Regions from separate parts of the Rhodococcus sp. 077-4 genome, predicted to be linked through region 3. Evidence: riboswitches for the same ligand, from Rfam matches in the RefSeq annotation. Region 3 holds a riboswitch; each other region holds the start of a gene.
The links. Region 3 has a riboswitch for thiamine pyrophosphate ahead of ACNEOT_RS24520 (TenA family protein). Riboswitches for the same ligand answer to the same signal wherever they lie in the genome.
Positions count from the first base shown of each region.

Region 1: it holds a riboswitch for thiamine pyrophosphate, as region 3 does, so the genes downstream of both, ACNEOT_RS01015 (3-oxoacyl-ACP reductase) here and ACNEOT_RS24520 (TenA family protein) in region 3, are expected to answer to the same signal.
Region 2: it holds a riboswitch for thiamine pyrophosphate, as region 3 does, so the genes downstream of both, thiO (glycine oxidase ThiO) here and ACNEOT_RS24520 (TenA family protein) in region 3, are expected to answer to the same signal.

Region 1 covers NZ_JAJPWC010000001.1:209,958-220,406, reverse strand. Annotated here, with positions in the region: gene ACNEOT_RS01065 (TetR family transcriptional regulator) at 1-51, opposite strand, end outside; gene ACNEOT_RS01060 (MFS transporter) at 133-1,752, shown strand; gene ACNEOT_RS01055 (GTP pyrophosphokinase) at 1,820-2,578, opposite strand; gene ACNEOT_RS01050 (hypothetical protein) at 2,577-2,738, shown strand; gene ACNEOT_RS01045 (DUF6131 family protein) at 2,992-3,147, opposite strand; gene ACNEOT_RS01040 (helicase-related protein) at 3,241-5,190, opposite strand; gene ACNEOT_RS01035 (type 1 glutamine amidotransferase) at 5,239-5,952, shown strand; gene ACNEOT_RS01030 (lactate 2-monooxygenase) at 5,962-7,140, shown strand; gene ACNEOT_RS01025 (alpha-amylase family glycosyl hydrolase) at 7,140-8,435, shown strand; gene ACNEOT_RS01020 (hypothetical protein) at 8,425-8,739, opposite strand; TPP riboswitch at 8,846-8,938, shown strand; gene ACNEOT_RS01015 (3-oxoacyl-ACP reductase) at 8,988-9,749, shown strand; gene ACNEOT_RS01010 (LLM class flavin-dependent oxidoreductase) at 9,751-10,449, shown strand, end outside.
Region 2 covers NZ_JAJPWC010000001.1:1,346,835-1,357,283, reverse strand. Annotated here, with positions in the region: gene ACNEOT_RS06635 (ABC transporter permease) at 1-508, opposite strand, end outside; gene ACNEOT_RS06630 (ABC transporter ATP-binding protein) at 508-1,461, opposite strand; gene ACNEOT_RS06625 (thiazole synthase) at 1,693-2,478, opposite strand; gene thiS (sulfur carrier protein ThiS) at 2,483-2,698, opposite strand; gene thiO (glycine oxidase ThiO) at 2,695-3,774, opposite strand; TPP riboswitch at 3,743-3,854, opposite strand; gene thiE (thiamine phosphate synthase) at 3,890-4,582, shown strand; gene ACNEOT_RS06605 (NUDIX hydrolase) at 4,579-5,415, opposite strand; gene ACNEOT_RS06600 (hypothetical protein) at 5,502-6,806, shown strand; gene ACNEOT_RS06595 (glutamate ABC transporter substrate-binding protein) at 6,806-7,774, shown strand; gene ACNEOT_RS06590 (tetratricopeptide repeat protein) at 7,785-10,199, shown strand; gene ACNEOT_RS06585 (acetate kinase) at 10,196-10,449, opposite strand, start outside.
Region 3 covers NZ_JAJPWC010000008.1:6,426-16,874, reverse strand. Annotated here, with positions in the region: gene ACNEOT_RS24555 (TIGR03842 family LLM class F420-dependent oxidoreductase) at 1-172, opposite strand, end outside; gene hydA (dihydropyrimidinase) at 176-1,597, opposite strand; gene ACNEOT_RS24545 (nitrilase-related carbon-nitrogen hydrolase) at 1,597-2,436, opposite strand; gene ACNEOT_RS24540 (ATP-dependent DNA ligase) at 2,521-4,041, opposite strand; gene ACNEOT_RS24535 (carboxylesterase/lipase family protein) at 4,179-5,741, opposite strand; gene ACNEOT_RS24530 (hypothetical protein) at 5,840-6,484, shown strand; gene ACNEOT_RS24525 (sugar porter family MFS transporter) at 6,602-7,999, shown strand; TPP riboswitch at 8,063-8,162, shown strand; gene ACNEOT_RS24520 (TenA family protein) at 8,156-8,878, shown strand; gene ACNEOT_RS24515 (ABC transporter substrate-binding protein) at 8,875-9,888, shown strand; gene ACNEOT_RS24510 (ABC transporter permease) at 9,866-10,449, shown strand, end outside.

The sequences.
Region 1 (10,449 bases), on a different contig from region 3:
ACGGGCGGCGACGACGATGCGGGCGCGGGTCGCGCTGGCGTCAGGTTTCATGGCGGTCACCATACCCCCAACCAACCAGTTCGTTTGACACTTGGCGTCAGTTGGCCTACCTTTTCGCTCGGGACATTTTTCGTGCCCAGAATCAACGAGTACGAGTGGGGTAGAAACATGTCGCAGGTCTCCGAACGCGAAGCGTCGGATCCGAATCCGAACTACGAGCGTCGATGGTTGGTGCTCTGCATCGTCGCCATCACGCAGCTCACGATCGTGCTGGACGGCACCATCGTCAACATCGCGCTGCCGCAGGCCCAGATCGATCTCGGTATCAGCGACACCAGCCGCACCTGGGTGATCACCGCCTACGCACTGGCGTTCGGTGCCCTCCTGCTGCTGGGCGGCCGCATCGCGGACTACTGGGGACGCAAGCGATCGTTCATCGTCGGAATGGCCGGCTTCGCCGTTGCCTCCGCCATCGGTGGACTCGCCCAAGAGGGTTGGCAGCTGTTCATCGCACGCGCCGGGCAGGGCGTTTTCGCCGCACTGCTGGCACCGGCCGCACTGGCCATCCTGACGGTCACCTTCACCGACACCAAGGAACGCGCCAAGGCGTTCGGTGTGTTCGGAGCGATCGCCGGCGGCGGCGCAGCCGTCGGCCTGCTCCTCGGCGGAGTACTCACCGAGTACGCCAACTGGCGCTGGTGCCTGCTCGTCAACATCCCGGTGGCCATCGTCGCTATTGCGGCCGCTGTCCCGCTGGTCAAGGAAAGCAAGGCGCACGGAGACACCCGCTACGACCTGCCCGGCGCAATCCTCGTCGCACTCGGACTGGCATCGCTGGTCTACGGCTTCACCGAAGCCGAAGACGGTTGGGCGACGGTACCCACCATCTCCTTCATCGCCCTCGGTCTCGCGTTACTCGCCGCGTTCGTAGTGGTCGAAACGAAGTCCGAGAACCCACTGCTTCCGATGAGCGTGCTGCTCGACCGCGACCGCGGTGCCGCATACATCGGCTCGGCAGTCATCGGTGCCGCACTGCTCGGCGGCACGTTGTACCTCACCTTCTACTTCCAGATCGTGCTCGAGATGAGCCCGGTGATCGCGGGTGTCGCGTCACTGCCGATGACCGGCGGCATCCTGATCACCGCAGCGATCGCGTCGGCGCTCGTACCGAAGATCGGGCCCAAGCCGCTGATGGCCGTCGGCCCCGTCGTCTCCGCGGTCGGTCTGCTGCTGCTGACGCAGATCGGCGTCGACACCTCGTACTGGACGCACGTTCTCCCCGGCGTCGTGCTGCTCGGCCTCGGTCTCGGTCTGCTGATGGTCCCGATGCAGAACGTGGCACTCATCGGCGTACCCGATCACGACGCGGGTGCCGCATCCGCGCTGATCAACGCCACGCTGCAGGTCGGCGGCGCACTCGGCGCGGCAGTGTTCACCACGGTGTACACCTCGTCCAAGTCCTCGTACCTGGCCGACAACCCGGCACCGACTCCGCCCGCAGGGGTTCCCGCCGAGGCTCTCGCCGGCCAGGAAATCCCCAGCGACGAGGTACTGGCCGCGTTGCCGGAACCGATCCGCAACTTCGTGCTCGCCACCATCGACCACGCGTTCGCGGCCGAGGTATCGGGCTACGCCTGGGCCTTCGGAACAGCCGCGATCCTGGTCGCGCTGGTCTGCCCCGTCGTGCTGGGACTCGTCCGCGCGAAGAAGGACGACCTGCCCGTCGGAGACACCCCGATTCACGTCGGATAGCGCTGTTCCAACTTGAAGAACCCCGCTGCTCACCCGTCGAGCAGCGGGGTTCTTCGTTTCGAACGCGTCAATCGGGATCGATCGCCTCGGACTGTGCCGTGAGCAGCATGTGCAGCAATTCGGGCGGCAGGGCCATGGGCGGCATCGCACCAAGGTCGATCGAGTTCCCGGTGTCACCGTTGAGTTCCACCACCTCGTCGTGCAGGCTCTCCATCTTTTCGTCCAATTTGTTGGCGCTCTCGGCGGCCTCGGTCAGCTCGGCCAGCAGAGTGGCCGGAATCTCCCCGCGATACTTGTAGAAGATCTTGTGTTCCAAGCTCGCCCAGAAGTCCATCGCAATGGTGCGGATCTGCAGTTCGACGAGCACCGGCTGAACGCGGTCGGACATGAACACCGGAATCTCGACGATCAGATGCAAACTCTTGTAGCCGTTGGGTTTCGGATTCGCGATGTAATCCTTGACCTCGACCACCCGGATGTCGGTCTGGCTGCTGAGCATGTCCGCGATGCGGTACGTGTCGGAGATGAAACTGCACGTGATGCGGACCCCGGCGATGTCGAAGATGTTCTCGCGGATCGCATCGAGCGTCAGCGCGCACTTCTTGCGCTGCGCCTTGTCGATGATGCTCTCGGGAGTCTTCAGCCTCGACGAGACATGCTCGATGGGGCTGTAGCGATGAATGTGGGTGAATTCCTGCTTCAGGATGTTGATCTTGGTGATCAGCTCGTCGATGCCGAATTTGTAACTCATCATGAAACGGGTGAAATCGTGTCTCAACCGACCCAGGTCGACAACGGACTCACTGTTCTTCATGACCTCGCTCATGAGCACGATTGTCCACGACATCGGGTCGGGCACGCGCGGCGCGGGAATCGAAGCTCGCATCGCTGCACACTGGGCCGAGCTCAGGAGTGAATTTCACGACGCCACAGGACTGGCACTGATGCGTCCGGTGATGCCCGAGCTCGCACGAACACGCTCGTGAACCGACCAGAACCGATCCGGCGACGAGACGATGACCGTTGCCGCATCGAGTCGGGGCCCGCTCGGCCCACCGATCTCCGACGCGGTACAGAGATCCCGCAGTCGGATCGGGTTCGAGTGCCATCGCGCGCGACCGCCTTCGAGAATCCACCGCGTCCGATTTGGACCGCCCGAAGTGGCTCCGCTGGCCGCATCGCCAACTCCGGGGGCGCGTTCACACTAGCAGAAATCGAACATGTGTTCTAACTCGTATGTCAAAACCACGTCTTGCGGCCACCGACTGCGCGACCCATCGAACCGAGCAACGTCAGAACCGCGCCGACGACCACCAGAATGATGCCGATAGTCGTCAGAATTGAGATGCCGGCGAAATAGCCGATGAGGGCGAGGATGATTCCGAGAACGATCATGACCACTCCTGGTGCTGGGGTGAGCCCGTTACCGGCGGATGCCGATACGACCGAACGTACCCCCGTCAGGTGGAGGATTGATCACGATTGTCGCTATTTCTCGGCATCGACCTTTGCGGCGAGGAATGCCTCTGGGTCGATCAGGTCCGATTGCCCGACGATGGAGCCCAGATCGGCAATCCGTTCGATGCCGGTGAGCACCATCTCCTCCTCGACGGTGCCCTCGGCGTAGCCGTAGTAACAGGTCGACGTCGTGTGGTTGTGGTCCTTGTCGATTCGGTTGGCACGACCCTCGATCTGACGAATGTCGATGGGGGTCCATCGAGGATCGTGGATCAGCGTCACCCGTGGTGCGAGGGTCGATACCGTCCCTTCCGGCAGCAGTAACTCGTTGGTGTGCAGGTTGATCGCGCTGGTGGTGGTCGAGACGATGACCGACGCGTCGCCGGTCTGAAAACGCCTGATCGACGCCTCCTGATCGGGGCTGCTCATACTTCCGTCGACCACGGCGACGTCGAGACCCTCGTCTCGTAGCGTCTGCGCCAGCGCAGCGACCGACTCGCGGTAGAACATCGAGACGAACACCTGATTGCCGGCCTTGACCCACGTCCGCACCTGATCGGCCGACGCGGGAATGCGCAAGTACGAACATTTTTGGCGGAACCGCAGAGTGGCGGCGCGGGTGCTCGGGTTCTTCTGCAACACGCGCTTACCGCCGACGGCCTTCCAGATCGGCAGCCCGACTTCCTTGCGGTAGTCCACCCACGCCGAGTTGTACAGCCGCTTCTGTGCCGCGGTGAGTTCCTGACCCAGCGGCTCGCGCGGAGTCGGCGGTGACGGACGCGAAATCGACCACGGCACAGCGCCTCCCGACAGCCAACCGTGCACGGACGCGATATCGCGGGCGCGTCGGGCCGCGTCCTCAGGCTCCCAACGCCACGTCGTCAGACCGGTCGTCGCCTTGCCTGCTTTCACAGCGAAACCGGACTCGATGAGGAACTCGGCCCACTTCATCGTCACCGCATAGCCGAGATACTCGTCGTCACCGAGGATCTCGACCCCGCGGCTACGCTCCACGGCCCGCGCCATGTACGCGAAGTGCAGCGGCTGATAGCCGGGGGTCGCAGACATCCACACCACCGAGCGGGCCGCCTCCTGGTACCGCCACAGGATCTGCGACTGCTGCGATTCGATGTTCATCAGCGCATGCGATTCGTCGGCGATCACCACGTCGATGTCGAACCGGAGTTCTCCGAGCGAGATGGTCCGCTTGTTCTGTGTCCGTTTGCGTTTGCCCAGATCGGTCTCGGGCGGAACCGACAGCAGCTTCTTCGTCGACTGGTAGGTGATCAACAGCCAGCGCTTACGCTCGGACGGCTCGATGTCCGCCTCGCTGTCTGCGATGGTGCGACGCCAACCCGGCAACGCACCCTTGGGCGCGACCACCAGTACCGTGCCGATCTCGGCCGCCGACATCTGCCGGACGGCCTCGCACACCGCCAACGTCTTGCCCAGACCGGTCGAATCCATCTGCGCGAAATACGGAAACCCGGCGTCGAGGGCGGCGAGATGGCGTCGAACGGATTCGAGCTGCGTCTCGCGAGGCTGCATCGCCCGTTCCCGGACCTCCTCGTCCCGCCAGTTCTCGTTGGCGTCGTCCTCGAGCCACCGCTGCAGGCTGTAGGGCATCGACTCGTAGGGACGCAGATACTCGGGCAACTCGGTGCCGTAGTACGCGAACACCCGAGGACCCGGGTACCAGCGCGCCCCGGCCGCGCCCGCCGCAGATCGATCCTCGAACGGCACGTCCAGCACCCAGACGCGCTCGCCGGGATCGGGAACCCGCAGATCCGGAGCAGCAGCCTTGCGTGGGGACGTCTTGCGCGGAGCTGCCCGCTTACGAGGGGCCGCTTTCTTCGCCGCAGCCTTCTTCGGCGCCGGCTCACCGTTCTTCGCGGCCGCGAACTTTCGGGCAGCGCTGCTCTGCCCGGCCTTGACGGTGCGGGCAGTGGTGGATCGGGCTGTGCGTCTACGAGGTGGCATCGGATCCAGTCTGTCGTACGGTGTGCACGAACACCGTAAAGGAGCCCTGTGACATACCCGAATCACCCGCGCGCCGTAGTGCTCGTCCACGATCAGGATCCGAACCTCGCGCGACGCGACATCGGTACCCTCGACGCCGAATTGCGCACCAGGGGTTTCCAGTTGGACGTGCACTCCTTCGATCACAGCCCCGACGTCGCGCCGCCACCGCTGCCCGACGCGCGGTTGTTGGTGATCATGGGTTCGCCCGACGCCGCGTACGACGACACGCTGACGTGGCTCGCGCCGGAAATCGCGTACGTGCAGGAGGCGATCGACGCGCAGGTCCCCATTCTGGGAGTGTGTTTCGGTGGCCAACTGCTCGCACGCGTGCTCGGCGGGTCGGTGCGTAGATCCGAACGTCCCGAGTACGGCTTCGTCGACGTCGACACCTCCGATCCCGACCTCATCCCCCCTGGACCGTGGATGGAGTTCCACGGCGACACTTTCACCGCTCCCTCGCAGGCCACGGTGATCGCCCGAAACGAGTCGGCGCAGCAGGCGTTCGTTCTCGGGCCGCACCTCGGGCTGCAGTTCCACCCCGAAATCGACCTCGATACCTACGACGCGTGGGCAGCGGCGTGGGACCGCGACGGCGTCGAACATGCGGCGGACATCGACGAGATCAGACGCGCCATCGCCGACGCCGAACCTGCAGCTCGGGTGCGTTGCTCGGCTCTGCTGGACGGCTTTCTGGCCCGATCCTCGGCGGTGCCCCGGTAGGGTCGAACGATGACCGAGGCCAGGCCCAGCAACTTCAGCGATCACCAACTCGGCATCTACGCCGCCGGGATGTTCGCCCAGCAGACACCGCCGATCACCACCAACCTGGCGCGGCTGGAGGATCAGGCTGCCGAGAAGCTCTCGCCCGAGGCGCTGGGCTACATCGTCGCCAGTGCGGGCAGTGGCTCGACGGCTCGTGCGAACCGGGCGGCCTTCGACAGGTGGGCCATCACGCCGCGGATGCTGCGCAGCTCGGCTGCCCGCGATCACGCGTGCACCGTGCTCGGCACCGACATGCCCGCTCCGCTGATGATCGCTCCCGTCGGTATTCAGACGCTCGCGCACCCCGACGGGGAGCTCGCCACCGTCCGCGCCGCCGCGGAACTCGGTGTGCCGTACATCCATTCGACGCAGGCCTCGCATTCGTTCGAGCAGATCGCCGAGGCGGGCGGCGACGCTCCGCGCTGGTACCAGCTGTACTGGCCGACGGACGAGTCGGTGTTGCTGAGCTTTCTGCAGCGCGCGAAGGATTCCGGATTCTCCACGCTGGTGCTGACCCTCGACACGACGATGCTGGGTTGGCGGCCGGCCGATCTGGACCGCGGCTACCTTCCGTTCCTCGCCAACCTCGGAATCGAGAACTACCTGACCGATCCGGCGTTCCAAGCCGGCCTGGCGCAGTCGGTCGAGGACAATCCTGTTGCCGCAGCGATGCATTGGGCGCAGATGTTCCCCAACCCGGGTCTGTCGTGGAAGAACCTGGCGTTTCTGCGTGAGCACTGGAGTGGCCCGATCGTGCTCAAGGGAATCTGCACCGTGGGTGACGCCCGAGAAGCTGCCGCGCACGGGGTGGACGGTATCGTCGTCTCCAACCACGGCGGACGCCAAATCGACGGGGCCAGAGCCTCACTCGACGCATTGCCGTCCATCGTCGACGCAGTGGGCGACCAACTGACCGTTCTCTTCGACTCGGGTGTGCGGACCGGAGCCGACATGGCCAAGGCCCTGGCCCTCGGAGCGGATGCGGTGTTGCTCGGCCGGCCGTTCCTGTACGGTCTCGCGCTCGGCGGGCAAGAAGGCGTGTCGCACGTATTACGTTGTCTGCTGGCGGAATTCGATTTGGTGACCAGCCTGTCCGGCCATACCGGTGCGGGCGAGCTCGGCCGCGACTCGATCATGGAGTCCTGATGGAGTGGACGAAGCACGCCATCTGGTGGCACCTGTATCCGCTCGGATTCACCGGTGCGCCGGTGCACGGATGGGACGGCGAATCCCAAGCGGATCTGCATCGGCTGAACAGAATCGAGAAATGGCTCGACTACGCACTCGAGCTCGGGGCCTCGGGCATCGCCCTCGGGCCGATCTTCGAGTCCGAGAAGCACGGCTACGACACGGTCGACTACTTCCACGTCGACGGCAGGCTCGGCACCGACGAGGACATCGATGCGCTGATCGCCGCCGCGCACTCCCGCGGCCTGAAGATCATGTTCGACGGTGTCTTCAACCATGTGGCACAGAGCTTTCCGAAGTTCCGGCAGGCCCTGGACGAAGGCCCGAACTCCGAGGCCGCAGGATGGTTCCACCTCGACTTCTCCGGCGAGAAGCCGACACACCGCAACTTCGAAGGGCATGACGAACTCGTCGCGCTCGACCACGAGAGTGCGCATGTGCAGCAGTACGTCGTGGATGTGCTCTCGCATTGGCTCGAACGAGGCGTCGACGCCTGGAGGCTCGACGCGGCCTATGCGGTGTCGCCACGCTTCTGGTCGGCAGTGCTGCCGAAGGTTCGCGAAAAGCACCCGGACGCATACTTTCTGGGCGAGGTCATTCACGGCGACTACGACCGAATCGTCTCGGCCTCCACACTGGACTCGGTGACCCAGTACGAACTGTGGAAGGCAATCTGGAGTGGTCTGAGCGAGCAGAATTTCTTCGAGCTCTCCCACGCGCTCGAGCGGCACAACGGCTGGCTCGACGCGTTCGTGCCCGCCACCTTCGTCGGTAATCATGACGTCAATCGCATCGCCAGCGTCATCGAGGACGAGCGACATCTGGTGCACGCGTTGGTGGTTCTGTTCACCGTGGGCGGTATGCCGATGATCTACTACGGCGACGAGCAGGCTTTCCGCGGCGTCAAAGAGGATCGCGTCGGCGGCGACGACGAGGTGCGGCCCGAGTACCCCGACACCTCCGACGACCTCGCGCCGTACGGCTGGCCGGTTTTCCGAATTCACCAGGAGCTGATCGGGTTACGGCGTCGCAACCCGTGGTTGTATTCCGCGCGCACCGAGACTCTCGAGCTCACCAACACCGCGCTGCTCTACCGCGCACACGCGGACGGCAACTCGTTGACGGTCGCGCTCAACCTCGGCGACGATGCCATCGACTATCCGGTCGAGGGCAGCGAAGTATTGGCCGGTGAGGCATACCTGAACGGCGGGCGGCTGAGCGTTCCGTCGCACGGCTGGGCCGTCATCGGCTGAGAGCTCGGGCTGCCTTCGCGCGGTCGAAGAATGCCATCAGGTGAGGTAGCTGCTCGTCGGTCACGGTGAGGTTCACTCGGTCGCCGTTGTAGTGAATACCGCCATCGGGTGTACGTAGACCCACGACGACCTTGGTGCCGCCTCGCTTGGGCTTCGCGTCGACTCCGAGATGGTCTACGTGCCAGCGGCATCGACCGCCGGAGGCAACGGTCACCGCAGCGTCGAAGACCTCGACGATGCGGTGGTCGAGAACGAAGATGACGTTCTCGTCGAAGCGATACTCCAGGTAGACGCGTTCGGTCATCTCGGCACAGTAACTCGTCATGATCGTATTCGGGAATCTACCGCTCGCCCTAGAGAGCGGTAGCGACGGCAATGCAACCCCGGTCTCGGAAGTGATCGGTACAGTCGACCGCGACACGGGGTGCCCGACAGGGCTGAGAACACACCCGTCGAACCTGCTCTGGTTAGGACCAGCGAAGGGAATGTCGTGACGTTTCGGTATTTCCTGTCCCTCGCGACGGTCCCGACCTCGAACGAGAGGCGAGGCGTATGAGATTCGACGAGCAGACAGTGTTGGTCACCGGCGGAGGACGCGGACTGGGAGCAGCGATCGCCGCTGCCTTCTCCGGTCAAGGCGCACGCGTGGTGATCGACTACCGCAACAGCCGTGATGCTGCGGAGGCGCTGGCCGCCAGGCTCGGTGACAACGCGATTGCGGTGCAGGGCGACGTGACCGACGAGGGTGACGTAGCCGGGCTGTTCGACACCGCACGAACACATTTCGGCACCCCGATCACCACCGTCGTCAACAACGCGCTGGCGGACTTCTCGTTCGACGGAGATGCGCGGCCCAAAGCAGACACCATCACCTGGGATCGGTTCGACGCACAGCTGCGCGGCAGCGTCCGAGCAGCGTTGCTCACCACCCAGGCGGCCTTGCCGGGAATGCGCGAGGCAGGATTCGGTCGCATCATCAACGTGGGCACCAACTTGTTCCAGAATCCGGTGGTGCCGTACCACGATTACACGGCGTCCAAGGCCGCACTGCTCTCGTTGACACGCACCCTCTCCGCCGACCTGGGCGCAGACAACATCACCGTCAACATGGTCTCGGGCGGACTGCTGCGCACCACCGATGCCAGTGCCGCGACCCCGCCCGAGGTGTTCGACTTCATCGCAGCCTCGACCCCGCTGCAACGCGTCACCACCCCCGAGGAATTCGCCGACGCGCTGTTGTTCTTCGCCTCTCCGTGGGCACGGTCGGTGACCGGCCAGAACCTCGTCGTCGACGGCGGCCTGGTCAAGGACTGACATGCACCTCAACGCTTTTCTCTACGGTTGCGGCCACCACAGCGCGGCGTGGCGTCATCCCGATTCACGCGTCGAGGACCTGGGCAACATCTCGTACTACGAGGAACTCGCGCAACTAGCCGAACGAGGGAAGTTCGATGCGGTGTTCTTCGCCGACGGACACTCGGTACGCGACCCCGCCGGGGCAGGCAACTGGTTCCTCGAGCCGATCACAGCGTTGTCGGCCATGGCCAGGGCCACGACGCACATAGGTCTGGTCACCACGGTGTCGTCGACGTTCTACACCCCGTTCCACGCCGCCCGCATGCTGGCGTCCCTCGATCACATCAGTGGTGGCCGGGCCGGCTGGAACGTCGTCACCTCCATGTTCGACGCCGAAGCACGCAATCACGGGATGGACTCCATCCCGGCTCGTGACGAGCGTTATGCGCGTGCCGAGGAGTTCGTCGATACGGCTCTGGCACTGTGGGATTCGTGGGACGCCGACGCGTTGACACTCGATCGCGGCGGCAACTACGCAGACCCGGCGAAGGTGCATTCGATCGACCACGACGGCACACACTTTCGCGTGGACGGGCCGTTGACGGTACCGCGGTCACCGCAGGGCAGGCCCGTTCTGTTTCAGGCCGGGGCGTCGGGTCCGGGTCGTGATCTCGCGGCGAAGTACGCGGAGGCGATCTACGCGGTTGCCTACGATCTC
Region 2 (10,449 bases), on a different contig from region 3:
CGACGCCGATCGCGAGAACGACCTGAACGAATGCCAGGATGGCCGTGCCGTACAGGACGCGCCACGTACCGTCCACGTCGAATCCGAGCAATACGCCCGCCTGCTCGCCTGCCAGACCCTTGGCGATGACGAGCCCGACCACCGCGAGCGCGAACGACAGGATTGCACCGTAAACGCCCACCAGCAGTGCCTTGGCTCCCAGAACCGATCCCCTGTTGGTCACCGCCTGGAACGTGGTGCGAATGATGCCGAACCGGTATTCGCTGGTCACGGTCAACGCGGCCAGGATCATCAGCACCATGGCACCGAACGTGCCGACTCCGACCCCGACGACATCGGCGGCGGTCGTGGGTGGAATGCCCTCGGGCGCGTCGAGGCTCAGGGCCGACTTCGCAGCCCAACCCAGAATGGCCGCGAACCCGAGACCGAGCACCACGATGATCGCGCTGCACCACCACGGTGATTTGGTCGAGGTGAATTTGATTCTCTCTGCTGCCAAGACGCCCATCAGAGTGCACCGCCCATCGCTTGCTGAGAATTGGTTTCTTCGCCGTGGTACTGCACTGTGTCTCCGGTCAGTTTCATGAATGCTTCCTCGAGCGAACCTCGCTGAGAGGCCAACTCGTGCAGTGTGATTCCGGCACGGCCTGCGATGTCGCCGATTGCGTCGGTGCTCGAGTTCAGCACAACCAGCGAGGGCTGCAGTTCGTCGGTCCTGTCCGGCTCACGCACGGTGAGACCGGCTGTGGTCAGGGCCTTGCGGAGGCCGTCGAGCTGCGGGCTGCGTACTCGCACCGAGGCTTCGGATGCGTGGTCGATGAATTCCTGCACCGTGGAATCGGAGATCAGCTTGCCGCGTCCGATGACGATGAGATGCTCTGCTGTCTGCGCCATCTCGGAGAGCAGGTGGCTCGAGACCAGAACGGTTCGACCCTCGGCTGCCAGCCGCTGCATGAACTTTCGAATCCAGACGATGCCTTCCGGGTCGAGGCCGTTGACCGGCTCGTCGAACAGCAACACCTTCGGGTCGCCGAGCAACGCGCCTGCAAGGCCGAGCCGCTGCGACATACCGAGCGAGAATCCGCCGGCATTCTTCTTCGCGACATCGCTGAGGCCGACCAGCCGCAGCACCTCGTCGACGCGCGACTTCGGGATGCCGTTGGAGGCGGCCATCCACTCGAGGTGCGCACGCGCAGAACGGTTGGGATGCACCCACTTGGCGTCGAGCAGAGCGCCGACGGTACGCAGTGGTTGCTTCAGTTCGCTGTAGCTCTTGCCCTCGATGGTCGCCGTTCCCGAGGTGGGACGGTCGAGACCGAGGATCATCCGCATCGTGGTGGACTTGCCTGCGCCGTTGGGGCCGAGGAAGCCGGTCACGATGCCGGGTTTGATGGTGAAGGTGAGGTTGTCGACCGCCGTCACCGCGCCGTATTGCTTGGTCAGTCCTGTCACTTCGATCATGGGACAACTGTCCCCGATCGACACCCGTCAGCACATCGACCCACAGTCGCGACAAGCATCATCCTTTCGGATGACACACACCCTGAGACAGCAGGCGGCATCGGCGGCCTGCGGTTGCAAACGCGCGCGCGTTCGTCAGGTGCGCACGGATTCGCCCTCGTATCCGCCACTGATCCGCGCGCGTTCAGCACATGCGCGCGCGTTTGCGTGCTGCGCCGCCGACGCAGCCACTCACATGGGCGAGCTGGCCTGCGCCCAGAATCGCTTCGGGATTCGGCCCGCATGTCGGGCCTGGTATCCCGCCTCCACCGCATTCCGCATCGCCGACGCCATCAGCGCGGGATCTTTCGCGCGGGTCACTGCGGTCGCGAGCAGCACTGCGTCGCAGCCGAGTTCCATCGCGAGAGTGGCGTCGCTGGCCGTGCCGATGCCCGCGTCGAGGATCACCGGCACCGACGCGGCGTCGACGATCATCTCGATGTTGTGGGGGTTGGCGATGCCCAGGCCGGTGCCGATGGGTGAGCCGAGCGGCATGACGGCCACGCAGCCGATGTCCTCGAGACGCTTGGCCAATACCGGGTCGTCGGTGGTGTACGGCAGCACCTGGAAGCCGTCGTCCACGAGTTGCTCTGCAGCCTTGACCAGTTCGATGGCGTCGGGCAGCAGGGTTCGCTCGTCGGCGATCACTTCGAGTTTCACCCAGTCGGTCTCGAGTGCCTCACGGCCGAGTTGCGCGGTGAGAACTGCCTCGGCCGCGCCACGGCAGCCCGCGGTGTTCGGCAACGGGGCGATGTTCAAGCGTCGCAGCAGATCCAGCACACCCGTCCCACCGGCGGCGTCGACGCGACGCATCGCGACGGTGGTCAGTTCGGTTCCGGATGCGACGAGTGCGTCCTCGAGTACCGCAAGATTCGCCGCTCCCCCGGTGCCGGTGATGAGCCGGGAGGTGAAGGTGCGGCCGGCGATCGTCAGGCCAGGAGTGGAGCCTGCGGAACGACCAGTACTTTCAGCCGTCATGCTCTCAACCACCTTGAACGGCCGTGAGAACGTCGATGGTCCAACCTTTTTCGACTCCGGTGGTGTTCCATCGGCTCTTGGGCAGCACCGCGCCGTCGACGGCGACGGCGATGCCCTTCTCCGGCATGCCCAGGAACTCGAGCAGTTGCTGCATGGTCATGTCCTCGGTGAGCAGGTGGTCTTCACCGTTGACGGTGATTCCGATCGCGACCTGTGTCATGGTGTCCTTTCGATCTGCGAGAATCTCTGAGGTGCAGCCGCTTTCGCCTCGGTCAGGGTGTCGCCGGAAACCAGCGCGGCGACCGCGTCGGCGGTGATGGGGGCCAGCAGAATCCCGTTGCGGCCGTGACCGGTCGCGACAATCACCGTCGGAGACAGCCTGCCGATCAGGGGTAGTCCGTCCGGGCTCATCGGCCGCAGTCCGGCAGCGGTCTCGTGGAGTTCGTATTCGCCGATGCTCGGCATGAGCCGTTCGGCGTCGGCTATCAGGTCTCGTACCCCGGCGACGGTGACTTGGGTGTCGTGGCCGGATTCGTATTGTGTTGCGCCGACGACCAATCCGTCGCCGCGCGGTACCAGGTAGATCGCACGTCCGTGCACGGTTCCTCGGACGGTGCGGTGTGGCGGTGGCGCTGCGCTCGGCCGCCTGCGCAGCCTGAGGATCTCGCCCTTGACCGGCCGGACCGGAAGAGATGGCCACAGCGCGGCCGACTGCGCACCGGCAGCCAGAACCACCTGGTCGGCGTCGGGGATGGTGTCGACCGACTCCGTGGAGAACTCCACTCCCGCGTCGAGACACGCCTGCTCGAGCGCGGCAACCAGTGCTCGATTGTCGACGGACAGTTCGGTCGGAGCGAGCAGTCCGAGCCGAATGTTCTGCGCCAGAGCAGGTTCGAGCTCGCGTAGCTGCGCTCGTCCCAGAATCTCGAGCTCGTGGCCCTGTTCGCCTACCCATTCGGCGATCGTTCGCAGATCGGCGGCATCGGCGGAGTCGAGGGCCACTGTCACCGATCCGGTCGCGGAGAACACCGAGGGACCGGGGAGGCGTCGGGCAAATTCCGGCCAGCGCGCCAACGACGCAGCACCCAGATGCAGCAATTCGTGTTCGCCAGGCCAGCCCTCGGACAGCGGAGCCAACATCCCGCCGGCAACCCAGGATGCGCCCTTTCCCAGAGCCGGGTCGTGAAGGACGACCCGGTGACCGTCGTCGGCCAGGCGCAGCGCCGTCGACAACCCGATGACGCCTCCGCCGATCACAACGATGTGCACGCGATTCCTCACTCCCTGCGCCCGCATGATCGGGTTCAGGTATTGACGGTAAGGGCGGCGAACCCACTCTCAGCCCCACGAACCCTGGGACTCCCGCGATCAATCTTCGTTTTACGGCCTCCATGAGAATACAGTTCGTTTCGTGCATCCATCTCAGACCGCCCGCAACCAGAGTCCCCGTGAGCGTCTTGCGTCCGCTCGCCTGTACCTGTGTACCGATGCCAGGCGCGACAAGGGCGACCTCGCGCAGTTCGCCGAGGCCGCGTTGTCCGGTGGCGTCGACATCATTCAGCTGCGCGACAAGAACTCCGCCGGTGAGCGTGAGTTCGGTCCCCTCGAAGCCAAGGACGAGCTCGCCGCGCTGGCGGTCCTGCTCGCTGCGACCAAGCGGCACGGTGCACTGCTGGCGGTCAACGATCGCGCGGATCTGGCGTTGGCCTCGGGTGCCGACGTACTGCATCTGGGTCAGGGCGATCTACCGGTGCACTACGCACGACAGATTCTGGGCCCGGACGTGGTGATCGGGCGGTCGACGCAGAATCGCGCACAGTCCTCGCTCGCCGCGATCGAGGACGGCGTCGACTACTTCGCCGTCGGGCCGGTGTGGCCGACGCCCACCAAGCCCAATCGAACTGCGGCGGGACTCGAGTCTCTGCGGGCCACTGCGGACGCGCTCCCGGAACGGCCGTGGTTCGCCATCGGCGGCGTCGACGCGACCAATGTGGATCAGGTTCGGGCGGCCGGTGCCGATCGCATCGTGGTGGTCCGAGCAATCACCGAGGCCAGGGACCCGCAGGCTGCGGCTCGCGAGTTGGTGCAGGCGCTGCAGGCCTAGAGCCAACCCAGTACTGCGGACGGCGTCAGGACCTGCACCGATTCCGGCAACCGGTCACGTAGTCCGCGGTCGGCCGTGACGAGCGCAGTCAGATCGCCGTCGAGATTGGCCTGGTCGGCGAGGGTGTCGTCGCCACTGCCGTCGGCGACGATGACCGGGATGCGCGGATCGTCCACCTGCGCGTCACGGGCCTGGCCTTCGAGCACGGCCTCGATGCGCGTGAGCCAGCCGTACTGGCCGCTGGGCAGTTCGACGGTGCGCGGCAGCGTCTGAGCGAGCGAGGTCAGCAAGGCAGCGGTGGATCCGGCGCGGTCCTTCCACCAGCTGTTCGGCCGCGAGCCCAGCACATTGGCGGTGTCGAGCAGCACCCGCAGCGGAACTGTGCGCAGCGACGGCCAGCTGGACGCGAACCCGGGGTGCAGTGGGAGTTCGGCGACGATCGATTCCGGTACCCAGCGCAGTTCGGTGCTCTCACCGTTGGGCACGGTGGCCAACGGATGATCGGTATCGGCGATGACGGTGGTGTACGACCAGCCGCTCTCGACGCTCGCGGTGACACGCTCGCTGCGCACACACAGTTGTTCGGCCGCGATTCCGGCTTCCTCGTGTGCTTCGCGAACGGCCGCGTGCGCGGTGCTCTCATGGGAATCACGGGCTCCGCCGGGTAATGCCCACGTTCCGCCCTGGTGGCTCCACAGCGCGCGATGCTGCAACAGCACCATCGGTTCGCGTGCGTCGGACGGGGCACGCAGCAGCAGTCCCGCGGCACCGTGCTTTCCCCAGTGCCGAGTGCCGTCCTCGCCGATCACCCAGCCGTCCCCGTCACCACGCATGCTCACCAGCCTAGGTGAATCATCTGCCGGTAGTCAGTGAGCTGTAGTGGCTGCAGTACGGTCCGCCTGCTTATATGCTCGGGAGCGTGATCGCGGCCGGCATTACCCCCTCCGCTGCCGTCCCCCCGACAACGGCTACGCACGTCGGTGCCACTGCAGGCAAGCCACCGGTTCGATACACGATGCGCTCGACGCCTGCGCGATTGGTCGCGATGGGAACGGCTCTGGTGGTGTTGGCCTTGACGGTCGGCAATCTCGCATCGACGGCCGTGACCGAACGGGTCGACACTCTGGGCACCCTGCTGGTGCGGACCGAGCCGTTCGCCAACTCGGCACAGAATCTGTACGGGGCACTGTCGGTGGCCGATGCGGCTGCGGCGACGGCATTCATCGCCGGCGGACTCGAGCCGCCCGAGGTACGCGAGCGATACTCGCAGGCGCTCGGGGAGGCATCGTCGGAGTTGATCGCGGCCTCGGCCGGAGTGACCGAGAACGACGCGGCCACCAGCGCAGTGCTGACTCAGATCGCCGCCGGGCTGCCGGTGTACAGCGGTCTGGTCGAGACGGCGCGAGCCAACAATCGCAGCGGAAATCCGGTGGGCGCGGCGTATCTCGGTGAGGCGTCGACGATGATGCAGACCAGTTTGCTGCCGCTGGCCGAGAAGCTGTACACCGAGCAGGCGTCGCGTGTGTCGGCCGATCAGGAGCGCTTCACCAGTCCCCCACTGTTCGCGATCGGCTCGCTGGTGTTCCTGTTGCTGATGACCGGTGCGGCGCAGTGGTACCTGTCACGGACTACGCGTCGGACGTTGAACGTCGGAATCCTTTCTGCCACAGTCGCTGTCGCCGGACTTCTCGGTTGGATGCTGGTGGTGGGACTGATCTCCTCGATCGCCACCGATCACGCGATCGACCGTGGAGTGTCTCCGCTGAAGTCCTACACGACGGGTTTCATCCTCGCGCAGCAGGCCAGAGCAGACGAGACACTCGATCTCGCCCGCCGCGGCGGCAGCCAGGACTACGGACAGTCGTTCGACGCCAACGTCTCTCGACTGACGGAGATGTTCCAGGGCGACGCGGCGGTGATCGATGCTCTGAGCACGTGGTCCACCTCGCACTCGCGGATCGATTCCGCGCTCGAGGTCGGCGATTTCAACGGCGCGGTCGCCATCGCCACCGGGACCGGCGAATCCGATTCGGCCGCAGCGTTCACCGCACTGGACAGCGTCCTGGTCGACGGAATCGAGAATGCCCGACGCGAATTGCGGTCCAACATCGATCGCTCGGTGTGGGTGTTGTCGGGGTTGTCCAACGGTGCGTACGTACTCACCGTCGTCGCCTCGGTGGCCTTCGGCGTCGGGTTGTTCCCGAGGTTGCGTGAGTACCTGTGATGCGCCTGCTGGCTGTCGGCATCATGGTCACCGCCCTGTTGGTCGGGTGCGCTCCGCCGGACAACTCTGCGCCGCTGATGGATACGACGTTCACCGAGCCGCCGCTGCCGGACGGCGCATCCGTCGCCGCTCGGCCCACCGAGAGTCCCGCAGACGACGAGTGCGCCCGCCCCACCGCCAGCCTGCGGCCGCTCGCGACGGGCCCCGGCGCTCCGCCGGTGCCGCAGCCGACCATCGATGCTCTGCGCGCCAAAGGCCGCCTGATTGTCGGATTGGACACGGGCAGCAACCTTTTCAGCTTCCGTGATCCGATGACCGGCCAGCTGGTGGGGTTCGATGTCGACATCGCCCGGGAAGTCTCACGCGACCTGTTCGGCGACCCCAACCGGTTGGACTTTCGCATCCTCACCTCGGCGCAGCGGCTCGAGGCCCTGCAGGATTCGTCGGTGGACATGGTGGTGAAGACCATGACCATCACGTGCGCTCGGCGCCAGGACGTCCAGTTCTCCACCGTGTACTTCCAAGCGCAGCACCGGGTTCTGGTGGTACAGGGTTCGGGCATCCGCGGAATCGAGGACCTCGCGGGCAAGCGGGTGTGCGCCGTGGAGGGCACCACGTCGCTGCGACGCATTCAGCGTGTGCAGCCCGCCGCGACCGTGGTGACGGTGCCGATGTGGTCGGATTGTCTCGTGGTGCTCCAACAACGGCAGGTCGACGCCGTGAGCACGGACGACGCCATTCTCGCCGGTCTCGCTGCGCAGGATCCGTACCTCGAGATCGTCGGTGAGAGCCTGAGCCCGGAACCGTACGGCGTGGGAATCAACAAGAACAACGAGGATCTGGTGCGGTTCGTCAACGGGACGTTGGCGCGCATCCGCTCCGACGGAACGTGGAATCGCATCTACAACCGCTGGTTGACGGTGCTCGGTCCCACCCCCGGTCCGCCCAGCGCGTCGTACAGCGATTAGGGACCCCGACATGGACGACGACGAACAGCAAGCCACAGCCCCGGCGCAGCGAACGCAGGCGGTCTCTCGAACCGACACCAGCGAACGCACTGCGGCCGTGTCGAGAGCACCAGCGGCGACCGACGGCGTCGAACGCACCCAGGCGGTCTCGCGGTCGCCGATCGACGGCCGCACCGCGAAATCCACTGCGGCACAGAATGCTTCCACCCGATCCAAGACGGGTCGGTCGAGATCGGGTCGGTCGCGCAGCACCGGCATTCGGCGGCGACTCGGCGGCGGTCTGGTGGAGGTCCCACGGGTGGAGCCGGTCGATCCGGCCACCGCGGTGATGTCGGATCCGACGGTGCCGCAACACAAGCGGTTCTGTTGGAAGTGCAACGCCAAGGTGGGCCGCAACGAGCCCGGCGAGCCCGACATCTCGGTGGGCGTGTGCCCGCACTGCGGTGCGACGTTCGACTTCACTCCGTTGCTGGAGCCGGGCGACCGTGTGGTCGGCCAGTACGACGTGCAGGGCTGCATCGCGCACGGCGGACTCGGCTGGATCTACCTCGCCATCGACCGCAACGTCAGCGACCGCTGGGTGGTACTCAAGGGACTGCTGCATTTCGGTGACGAAGAGGCCCATGCCGTCGCCGTCGCCGAACGTCAGTTCCTCGCCGAGGTCGCACATCCCGGCGTGGTGAAGATCTACAACTTCGTCGAACAGCCCCGAAAGGACGGATCGACCGTCGGCTTCATCGTCATGGAGTACGTCGGCGGTCGTTCGTTGCGCGACATCCTCACCGCCTGCGGAGACGGTGCCCGCCTGCCGGTCGAGCAGGCGCTCGCCTACGTCCTCGAAGTTCTTCCGGCACTGGGCTATCTGCATTCGATCGGTCTGGTCTACAACGATCTCAAGCCGGAGAACATCATGATCTCCGACGACCAGATCAAGCTCATCGACCTCGGCGCGGTCGCGGGCATCGAGGACTACGGCTACCTGTACGGCACGGTGGGCTACCAGGCACCGGAGATCGTGAAGACGGGGCCGACGGTGGCGTCGGACATCTTCACGGTGGGGCGCACGCTCGCAGTACTGACGCTGGACATGCCTTCGAAGAACGGAAAGTATCTCGACGGGCTGCCCTCGGCCGAGGATTCGGATGTGCTGCAGCAGTTTCCGTCGCTGCATCGACTGCTGCTGCGCGCCACTCACGAGGACCCCACTCGGCGCTTCCGGTCCGCGGACGAGTTCGCCGGGCAGGCCACCGGCGTGCTGCGCGAGATTCTGGCGATCCGAACGGGCGTCGAGCGGCCAGGACTGTCGACGGTGTTCAGCCCGCCCCGCACGACATTCGGCACCGAGCAGTCGGTGGGGCGCACCGACACCTACGTGGACGGCACGGTACGCCACGAACGAATGACGGCAGCCGAAGTGGTTGCTGCGCTACCGGTTCCACTGGTGGACCCCAACGACCCGAGTGCACCGTTGCTCGCCGCAGCAGTACACGTCGAGCCTCGACAGACGTTGGACTCACTGCAACACGCCAAACGCAACGGCATCGAACGCATCACTGCCGGAACGGAATCGAACCGCTCTACTGGCTCCACCACTCCTGATTCGACTCCCGTCGAGCTGAGTCTCGAGATCACCCTCGCCGAGGTGAAGGCCCATCTCGATCTCGGGAACGTGGTCGAGGCAACGGACATTCTGTCCAAGGTCCAGTCGACCGACCACGACGCCGACCCGTGGCGCGTCCAGTGGTACGCCGGTCTGATCGCGCTGCTCCATCACGAATACGATTCGGCGTTCACCTGTTTCGACAACGTCCTGGGCGCGATGCCCGGCGAGCTCGCACCCAAACTCGCTCTCGGAGCCACCTCGGAGTTGCTCGGCCACGTCGCCACCGGCAACGCCGAAGAAGCCGAGAAGTGGCGGGCCAGGGCCGAGGGGCTGTACCGGGCAGTGTGGCGAACCAACCGTGGCATCGTCAGTTCGGCGTTCGGCTTGGCTCGGCAATTGCAGCGGCGCGGTGATCAAACGGGTGCCATCGCCGCTCTCGATCAAGTACCGATCAGCTCGCGGCACTACTCGATGGCACGCATGACAAGTGTGTTGACGCTACTGATGGACCGCTCGCGAGCCGAGCTGTCCGAGGCCGATTTCCGTTCTGCAGCACGGCGAGTGGCGCTACTGCCCAAGGCCGAGAGCCGGGCGCTGCAGATGCGGACGCTGGTGCTGGCGATGGCCCTGGACTGGATCGTCTCCGGCCACGCCGCCACAGCCGAGCGGGAACCGATTCTCAGCGTCCCGTTCACCGAGGACGGGTTGCGGCGCGGCACCGAGAAGGGCCTTCGGGCGCTGGCCCGCAACGCCACCGATCGTGCCCATCGCTTTTCACTGGTGGATCTGGCGAACGCGATCCGGCCACGTTCACTGTTCTAGTCGCCGGCACTTACCAGATCGTCCGCTGCGCGAGCGATCGCAAGTTCCTCGTTGGTCGGCACCACCAGCACCGTGACCTTCGAGGAGTCGGTCGAGATCACCCGAGCCTGTTTGCTGCGCACGGCATTACGCTCGGGGTCGATCTCGATGCCGAAGCCCTGCAGGCTCGCGAGGGCGTCCGCACGTACCGCTGCCGCGTTCTCGCCGACACCGGCGGTGAAGGTGATGGCGTCGAGCCGGCCCAGCCCGA
Region 3 (10,449 bases):
TCACCCGCCTCGTCGCGGCCAGAATCTGACTGTAGATGACGTACGGCTCCTGCCACAGAAGGTGGGAATCGAACGTCCACACGTGCGAAAACCCATGCGTCTCGGCCTGTCTGGCCAGATCGACCACACGAGACGCAGGCGGATTGCACTGGAGCACCACTCCGATGTCCATGGCTCAGATCAGATTCTGGGACAGATCGCGGCGAACGAAACGGCCGTGTCCCGCAGTGCCGGAATAGGATCCACCGTCGACGATGATCCGGCCACGCGAGATGACGGTGTCGACATGCCCGTCGATCTCGAAACCCTCGTACGCCGAATAGTCCATGTTCATGTGGTGGGTCTTGTCCACCCCGATACTGGTGTGCCCGTTCGGGTCGTAGATCACGATGTCCGCGTCGGCACCGGGACTGATGACGCCTTTTCTCGGATACATGCCGAACATCCGTGCCGGGGTGGTGCAGCACACGTCGACCCACTTCTCGAGGGTGATCTTGCCGCTCTTGACGCCCTGGAACATCAGATCGATGCGATGTTCCACGGACCCGATTCCGTTGGGAATCCTGGAGAAATCGCCGATTCCCATCTCCTTCTGATCCTTCATGCAGAACGGGCAGTGATCGGTACTGACCGTGGCCACGTCACCGGTACGCAGGTAGCGCCACAATTCGTCCTGATGGCCCTCGGCTCGCGACCGCAGTGGCGTCGAACAGACCCACTTGGCACCCTCGAATCCCGGAGCACCGAGTTGTTCCTCGAGGGACAAGTAGAGGTACTGCGGGCACGTCTCGGCAAACACGTTCTGCCCGTTGCCCCGTGCCTGCGCGATCTGCTCCAGAGCCTGCTTGGCGGAGACGTGCACCACGTAGAGGGGCGCGCCGGTCACGTCGGCCAACATGATGGCCCGATGCGTCGCTTCTTCCTCGAGCTGCCACGGCCGCGACGTGCCGTGGAAGTACGGGGCCGTGTCTCCGCGCGCGATCGACTGAGCGACGAGCACATCGATCGCGATGCCGTTCTCCGCGTGCATCATCAGCAGTGCACCCGTTTCGGCGGCGGACTGCATGGCGCGCAGTATCTTTCCGTCGTCGGAGTAGAACACACCCGGGTAGGCCATGAACAGTTTGAAGCTGGTGACACCCTCGGTCACCAACTCGCTCATGGCTTTCAGGGAATCGTCGGTGACGTCACCGATGATCTGATGGAAGCCGTAGTCGATGGCGCATTGCCCCGCGGCCTTCTCGTGCCACTGCGTCAGAGTGTCCTGGACGCGCTGACCGGGCGTCTGAATCGCGAAGTCCACGATGGTCGTCGTGCCGCCCCACGCCGCTGCACGCGTTCCGGTCTCGAACGTGTCGGATGCAAAAGTTCCACCGAACGGCATCTCCATGTGCGTGTGGCCGTCGACCCCGCCCGGAATGACGTACTTGCCCGTGGCGTCGACGACGACGTCCGCCGATGTCTTCAGGTCCGCGGCCAGCGACACCGATCCGGGCGCGAGCACGGCGACGATGGTCTCGCCGTCGACGAGAACATCCAATTCCTGTGCGCCGGTGGTCGATACCACTGTTCCACCGTGCACGAAGGTGGTGGCCATCAGGGCTGCACCAATGGGCCGTAAGCGTCGGGTCTGCGGTCACGATAGAAAGCCCAACGGTCGCGAACAACTTTGATCAGGTCCATGTCCAGGTCGCGAACGATGATTTCGGGTTCCGAATCCGACGCCACCTCGCCGACGAATTTGCCCTCGGAATCCACGAAATAACTGGTCCCGTAAAAGTCGTCGTCGCCGTATTCGGATTCGATTCCGACTCGATTGATCGCACCCACGTAGTACTCGTTGGCGACGGCCGAGGCGGGTTGTTCGAGCTTCCACAGATAGTTGGACAGTCCCCGAGAGGTGGCCGAGGGATTGAAGACGATCTCGGCACCGGCCAGGCCGAGGGCGCGCCAACCTTCGGGAAAGTGCCTGTCGTAGCAGATGTAGACACCGATGCGCCCGACCGCAGTATCGAACACCGGCCACCCGAGATTTCCGGGGCGGAAGTAGAACTTTTCCCAGAATCCGTTCACGTGTGGAATGTGGTGCTTTCGGTACTTGCCCAGATATGTGCCGTCGGCGTCGACGACGGCAGCGGTGTTGTAGAGAAGTCCGGGCTGCTCCTGCTCGTAGACCGGCAGGATCATCACGATTCCGAGCTCCTTCGCCAATGCGGCGAAACGATCGACGGTTGGCCCCGGTACCGATTCGGCGTACTCGTAGAATTTCGCGTCCTGCAGCTGACAGAAGTACGGTCCGTAGAAAAGTTCTTGGAAGCAGACGACTTTCGCGCCCTGCTCGGCGGCGGACCGAGCAAACCCCTCGTGTGCCGCGATCATCGATTCTTTGTCACCGGTCCACGTGCTTTGGACCAGAGCAGCTCGAACTGTGGACATCATTGGCACTCCATCTCTCGCTGGCTTGCACCCTCAAGATATTTTGCGCCGTGTTACGGGATCGTTCGTCCGGTTTCGTGTGTATTAATCGTCCGAACGGCTCAGGAGTGCGCGCACGGCGTCGATCGTGTCTGCGCTGGCGAGGTTCTTGTCGGGTCGGTACCGCAGTACTCGCGCGAAGCGCAGGGCCACTCCACCCGGGTAGCGCGGGCTGACCTGCACGCCGTCGAGTTCGATTTCGACGATCAATTCGGGACGCAAGTAGACGGTGTGCTCGTCGCGCTCTCGTTCGTGTTTCGGGAATTCTTCGGTCTGCCACTGCAGCAGAACGTCGGTCAGGCCTTTGAACGTCTTGCCGACCATGATCGGCTCACCGCCGTCGGGATCGCGAGCGCCCAGGTGAAGGTTGGAGAGGTAGCCGGTGCGGCGGCCGTATCCCCACTCTGCTCCGAGGACGACCAGGTCGAGGGTGTGCTCGGGTTTGACCTTCTGCCAGCTCTTTCCGCGGCGGCCTGCGGCGTACGGGGCACCGAGGGCTTTGAGCATGACCCCCTCGTGCCCGGCGTCGAGCGCGGCATCGAAATGGGCTGCGGCTCCGTCCGCGTCCGGGCGCACGGCGCTGGGGATTCGGTGCCCTGGTGCCACCCGGTCGAGTGCGGCCAGCCGCTGCTCGAGCGGCGCATCGAGCAGGTCGACGCCGTCGAGATGCAGGCAGTCGAAGAAATAGGGCTGCAGCAGCAGTTCGTGCGCGCTCTCGGCACCGAAGCGACTCATCGTTTCCTGGAACGGCCGCGGACGTCCACTGTCTTCGAGTGCGAGCGTCTCCCCGTCGAGGACCACCGAATTGCACGGCAGCGCGAGCACCAGCTCCACCAACTCGGGAACGCTCGCAGTGATCTCACGCAGTGTCCGCGTGTAGATGCTCACCTCGGTTCCGTAGCGATGCACCTGAATTCGGGCACCGTCGAGCTTGTATTCGACCGTCACATCACCGGACAGTTGTTCCCACGCACCGCGAAGCGAGTCCGCGGGCGAGGCCAGCATCGGCCGCACCGGGCGTCCCACTTCGAGGCGGAATGCATCCAGAGCTTCGACGCCACCGGTCATGGCAGCAATGGCTGTGGCGGGCAAGCTGCCCGACAGCATGAATGCTCGACGCACTGGTGCCTGCGGTAGGTTCGTGGCCGCGGCAACGGCGTCGACCATGATTCCTTCGAGAGCGCCCTGACGCAGTTCACCGGTGACCAGCCTGATCAGGAACTGACGTTCCTCGGTGGTACTCCGCGAGAACAAATCGCTCAACAGAGCTACTCGACGCGCAGCCGAACCCGCGCCCGACGTCGACGCAACCGCAGAAATGGCCTCGTCCACCGCGGCAACCGTGAGCGTCGAGTCCGCAGCGGACGCGACGTCGAGATCAGCGAGAGTGCGCCAACCGACGCCTATCCGCCCCTGCGGCAACTCCCCCGACAACCACGAGACAGCAGGCTCGATGTCACCGGCCTCCGCCTCGGCGAGCAACGTACCGATCAGCTCGATCTTGACCTTGCGCGAACGCGTCGCTGCCACGGCACGGGACGTTTCGACGATCCTGGACATCAACACCCGTCGAACATAACCGCCCCCACCGACAGAGCGCTGACATCCAATTGTTACCGCTGTGACTCCAGCGGCCGGTGTTCCTGCTGTTACGTTCGATTCATGTCAGCCACGTCCGTGCGACAGAACGCATGACCGACGTGTCAGCTGAATCCGAGAACGCGGTCGCCCCACGCAGCGCGCATGTCGCCGTCGGGATCGTCGACGAGAGTGTCGGACGTGTCGATCACCAGTGTCCAGCGTGCCTTCTCGGTGTACGGAGCCCAGTGCTTGGACGCATCCAACGCGGCGGGGACGCCGTATCGAGCGAACGCGAGCCAGCGTCTCTGCATCCGCGCCGACACCGCCATGGCCGGCTTGCGGCCACCCAGCCAGAAGGTGGGATCGCGGCTCAGGGTGCCGAAATTGCCGAAAACATACGGCAGTTCGGTTGCGTGTCCGGCTCCCACCCGCGCAGCCTTGAGCATCGGTGTCGCGTGATCGAATCGGTACATCCACGTCGGCGAATGCCTGCTGTGCCCGTCAGCGATCCACAGGCTCGGCATGAGGAAGCCCGCGTCGCGCGAAATAGCCTGCGCCCCAGCAGGTTTGTCACGGTCCGGGTACGCCGCCATGATCTCGGCAACACGGTAGGCAGGAAGATCGGCGTGATCGTGCGCGATGGCGCGGAACATCTCCGAGACGGTGTCCGACGTGATCGGCATCAACGGCGACTTCATGAATCGGAAGATCGAGGGCTCGTCGTGATTGGTACCGATGATCAGCGGGATCCTGTGCGAAAGTCCCTTCTGAAAAGCCGCGACGGGGTAACGCGGGACGATGTCTCCGTCGACGACCGGCGAAAGGCCAAGGGTTCCAGGCACTGTCGTCGGAATCTCGTAGCAGAGCGTATCGCCCGCGGTGACCAGCCTGGTGAAGTGCATCTCGAACAGTTCACCGATGTCCGCCGGGTCGACCCCCACCAACTCCAGGAATCTCGCGGCCACCGCGGCACCGCGCTCAGGGCCGTACACCGACGTCGCAGGGGCACTCTGCACGATCGCACGTTGAAACAGACCCTCGGCCTTCGGGGACGTCATCAATGTGGTGACCGAAGCGCCCCCCGAGGATTCGCCGAACAGGGTGACCTGGTTCGGATCACCGCCGAACGCGGAAATGCACTCGCGTACCCACTCCAGAGCCGCGATCTGATCTCGGAGGCCGAGATTCGTTTCGAAGGTGTGCTCGTCGGTCGAGAACGACGAGAGGTCGAGGAACCCGAATGCACCGAGACGAAAATTGACGGTGACCACCACCATGTCGCCGTTCTCGCTGAGATTGCGCCCGTCGTAGACCCGCTGAGCAGACGATCCGAGCGAGTACGCACCGCCGTGGATCCAGACCATCACCGGACGCGGCTCCCCGTCGGGCCGAGGAGCCCAGACATTGAGCGAGAGACAGTCCTCGGAGATCGACAACGACGGATCGATCGGCACCGGACTGTCGCGCCCCTGCGGAGCCATGGCGCCGAACTCGAGACCGTCGAGTACCCCGGACCACGGCCGCAGCGGCCGCGGTGCACGGAACCGCAATTCGCCGACGGGAGGCGTCGCGTAGGGAATGCCCCTCCAGGCCACGATCGGCGACGCGTCGGCGTCGACCGGATAACCGAGGACATCTCCGTACGGCGTACTCACGCACACCGTGGAATCGGATGCAGCGTCCATCGAACCTCCCGTTCGGTCGTTGCCCAACGTACCAACATCATCCACAGCGTCGGTGCCGTCTCGTGCGGTGTCGTCGACCTCGAGTGAAGGAATCGACGATGAAGAGAATCGGATGGACCGCAGCGTTGGTCCTCGGGACTGGCCTGCTCACTGCCTGCGGATCGGGCGGAGGCGACGCACCGATGGCGACCGTCATCACCGACCGACCCACTCCGATCACGACGGCCGAATCGGCGACATCTGCCGCGCCGAGCACCTCATCGCCCTCGATGACGACGGCCCCGTCCACCACCACAGCATCACCGACCAGTCCTGCTGCAGCACAAGCGAAACCGCAGGATTACGCAGGCAAGGCACCCGGCTGGTACTACTTCTCGAGTCCGAGTGGAAAATTCGAGTGCGGTATCGCCGTCCTCCAATCCTCGATCGCCGGCTGCCACGGATCACTGCCGGATTCGGCACCCGAGGTTCCCGGCAGTGGGGCGTCGGGAACGGCGGTGAAACCCAATGCGGTTCAGCTGATCGCCGGGTCCCCCGCGAAGTTCGAGAGCCTGGGCGACCCCAAGTTCCACCGTTTCGACGGTCCAGCAGCGGCTCTGCCGTACGGCGAGGTGCTGACCGTCCCCGGAAGCGGCTCCACCAACGGTCTTCGGTGCAGCGTCGACGAGCAGACGGGGGTCACGTGCACCGATCAGGTCGGTCATGGTTTCACCGTCTCGGACGAGAGTTTCGACCTTCGCTGACGGCGTCGTTCGCGCGGCAAACTACCAGGCGTAATGTGCTGGGACGGTACGACAATTCCTGCCGTACGGTCTCCCAGCGGCCGACGCCCATGCGCGCGGCCGGAAGGTGCATCACTCATGAATCAGACCTCGGACCGTCACACAGCAAAGGTCATCGGTGTCAGCATCGCCGCAGCTGTGGGTGGATTCCTGTTCGGCTTCGACAGCTCGGTCATCAACGGAGCGGTCGACTCGATCGAAGATCACTTTCTCCTCGGCTCTTTCACCACCGGCTTCGTGGTCGCCATTGCGTTGATCGGATGCGCAGTAGGGGCCTGGTTCGCCGGTAGCCTCGCCGACCGTTGGGGACGCAAGAAAGTCATGGTGCTCGGCTCGGCCCTGTTCACCATCTCCTCGGTGGGTTCGGGGTTTGCGTTCAGTGTCCCCGATCTCATGCTCTGGCGAGTGCTCGGCGGACTCGGTATCGGCATCGCCTCGGTGATCGCACCGGCCTACATCGCCGAGATCGCACCGGCCAAGTGGCGCGGGGCCCTGGCTTCCCTGCAGCAATTGGCCATCACCATCGGTATCTTCGCCGCGCTGCTGTCCGACGCACTTCTCGCCGGTGCCGCGGACGGGGCATCCAACGACCTGTGGTTCGGCGTCGAGGCATGGCGCTGGATGTTCCTGGTCGGCGTATTGCCCGCCCTGGTCTACGGGCTACTGGCCACGTTGATCCCAGAATCCCCGCGTTACCTGGTGGGTCAGCACCTCGACGAAGAAGCAGCCAGAGTCCTCGCCGACATCACCGGCGAGCTGCACCCCGACGAGCGGGTGCACGAGATCCGACTGACACTGCGCAAGGAGTCGCGATCGTCGTTCGCGGATATTCGGGGGCCGAAGTTCGGCCTGCAGCCCATCGTCTGGGTAGGCATCACGATGGCCGTGCTGCAACAGCTGGTCGGCATCAACGCGATCTTCTACTACTCGACGACGCTGTGGCGTTCGGTCGGTTTCAGCGAGGATCAGTCGTTCACGACGTCGGTCATCACCGCAGTGATCAACGTGGTCATGACGTTCGTGGCAATCCTGTTCGTCGACCGAATCGGCAGGCGCAAGCTACTGATGGCGGGCTCGATCGGCATGTTCGGCGGGCTCGTCATGGCGTCGGTGGCGTTCTCGCAAGCGATCGGCAGCGGCGACGACGTGACGTTGCCGGCTCCATGGGGCGCGATCGCCTTGGTCGGTGCCAATCTGTTCGTCATTTTCTTCGCCTCCACCTGGGGTCCGATCATGTGGGTCATGCTCGGTGAGATGTTTCCCAACCGCATGCGAGCCATGGCGCTCGGTATCGGCACCGCTGCCAATTGGATGGCGAATTTCGCTGTCACGCTTGCATTCCCACCGCTGACATCCTCTGTGGGGCTGTGGGTGATCTACGCAGGCTTTGCCCTGTTCGCGGCGCTCTCGTTCTTCTTCGTCAAAGCCAAGATCACGGAGACCAAGGGCATGGAACTCGAAGACATGCTGGGGTGATGCCGGACCGCAGATCCAGGGGCGGCAGCAGCGACACCGAGTGACCGGTGTTACTGTCGCTTTCGTTCTGACACGGGGTGTGTCCGCCGATGCGGATGCTGAGATCAAACCCGCCGAACCTGATGCAGGTAATACTGACGAAGGGATGTCAAGGCGATGACGCCTGTTGTATCTGCGGACCCGGTCCGCTTCACCGATCGTCTGTGGAATGCCTCCGAGGACATTCGACGCGCAATCGACGATCTGGAATTTCTGCAACTACTCGGGGCAGGGACGCTTCCACTCGATACGTTCCGTCGGTACCTCGAACAGGACTCGCTCTACCTCTGCGGATACGTCAAGTCGCTGTCGTTGCTGGCTGCGCACGCACCGAACCCTGTTACCGGGGCATTCTGGGCGAGCGCAGCGGCAAGCGCCATGGACGAAGCCGCCTCGCACGAGGCGATGCTCACCGGTGGAGCGCTCCCGCCGTCGACCCGGACGCCCGAGCCCTCACCGGAATGCCTCGGGTACACGTCCTATCTGACTGCGACGGCGGCGACCGAACCGTATCCAGTTGCGGCAGCGGCAGTTCTACCGTGTTTCTGGATTTATGCCGATATCGGACGCTCTCTCGCCCGCGCTGCGAAGGCGGTTCTCGATCGGGATCCCGACCACCCGTATGCACAGTGGGTGGCCACGTACGACGCACCCGAATTCCACGCCATCGTCGACGCTGCGAAGAATTTCGTCGACGACGCCGCAGCCGCCGCGACTGCGCTGCAGCGCGAGCAGATGATCGACGCCTTCGTCGTGGCATCGAGATACGAATTGATGTTCTGGGACAGTGCTTTACATCCCACCCCATGGCCCCTGGCCGAGAGTGCGGTGTTCGCATGAGAACCACTCGAATCTTCGCGGCGTTGGCGGCCGCCGTCGTTGCCACCACCGGACTGGCGGGATGCTCCGACTCGACGGACTCCGACACCATTCGGTTCGCGCTCGACTGGACGCCGAATACCAATCACACCGGCCTCTACGTCGCGCTACAGGAGGGTTACTTCGCCGATGCGGGCCTGAACGTGGAGATCCTGCCGTACAACAACACGGCGGCCGACACCCTCGTCGATGCAGGTAACGCAGAGTTCGGAATCAGCACCCAGAGCTCGGGGGTTTTCGCCACCTCGGCAGGCGCACAAACGGTCTCGGTTCTCGCGCCGCTGCAGCACTGGGCGACGGGCATCGGAGTTCGCGCCGATCGTGCCGACATTCCGAGCCCCAAAGCATTGGACGGCAAGGTCTACGCCGGCTTCGGCGAGTCGGGCGAGCAGGCCGGTATCAGAAAGGTAATCCAAAACGACGGCGGCACAGGTGAATACGAGACGGTAGTGCTCGGCACCTCGGCGTACGAGGCAGTCTATTCCGGTACCGCCGACTTCACCGTCTCCTACTTCGCATGGGAGGGCATCGAGGCCGAACACAGCGGAACTCCCATGAAGTACTTCGATTACACCGACTACGGGTTCCCCGACGCCTATGCCCTCACGATCAGCGGAAACGAACCCTGGCTCGCGGCGCACCCGGACGAGGCGAAGAAGTTCGTGCAAGCACTCCAGCGCGGCTACCAGCTCGCCGCCGACGATCCCGACAAAGCTGCACAGGATCTGATCGACGCCAATCCGGGAACCTTCACCGACGAATCGCTCGTCTTCGAGAGCCAGCAGATGCTTGCGGCGAACTACATGAAGGACTCCACTGGCGAGGTCGGACGGCAGAGTCTCGACAAGTGGACCGCGTACTCGAAATTCCTCTACGACAGCGGCGTGCTGGCCGATCAAGACGGTGCGCCACTCACCGCAGAGCCGGACTGGTCGACCTACTTCACCAATGACTACCTCGGCGATCGATGAGCCGGTTACCGCTGACCGAGGCACTTACTCGTTCAACGGTATCCGAGCCTCGCTGCGGTGGGCGTGGCCTGCGCTCACCGTCGTCGTTCTGCTGATCGCCGCCTGGCAGGTCTACGTCGAGGTCAGCGGCATCCGGCCGCAGGTGCTGCCGTCCCCCGCCCGCGTGGTCGTCCAGGGTTGGGCGCAGCGCGATGCGATTGCCGAGAACGCCGCGGCGACCCTGCAGGTGACCCTCGTAGGCTTCGCCGTCTCCCTGGCTCTGGCGTGGTTGCTGGCCATCGCCGTGGATTTCTCGCCATGGCTGCGGCGTGCGTTCGTTCCCCTCTTCGTCGTGTCGCAGACTCTTCCGATCATTGCGATCGCGCCCCTGTTGATCATCTGGTTCGGATTCGGCCTGCTGCCCAAGATCCTGGTGATCGCCCTGGCCACGTTCTTCCCGATGGCCATAGGGCTCGTCGAGGGATTCGCTGCCGCCGACCGAGACGCGCGATCTCTACTGGCCAGCATGGGTGCCTCGAGATGGCAACAGTTCACGTACGTGCGGCTACCGTCGGCGCTGCC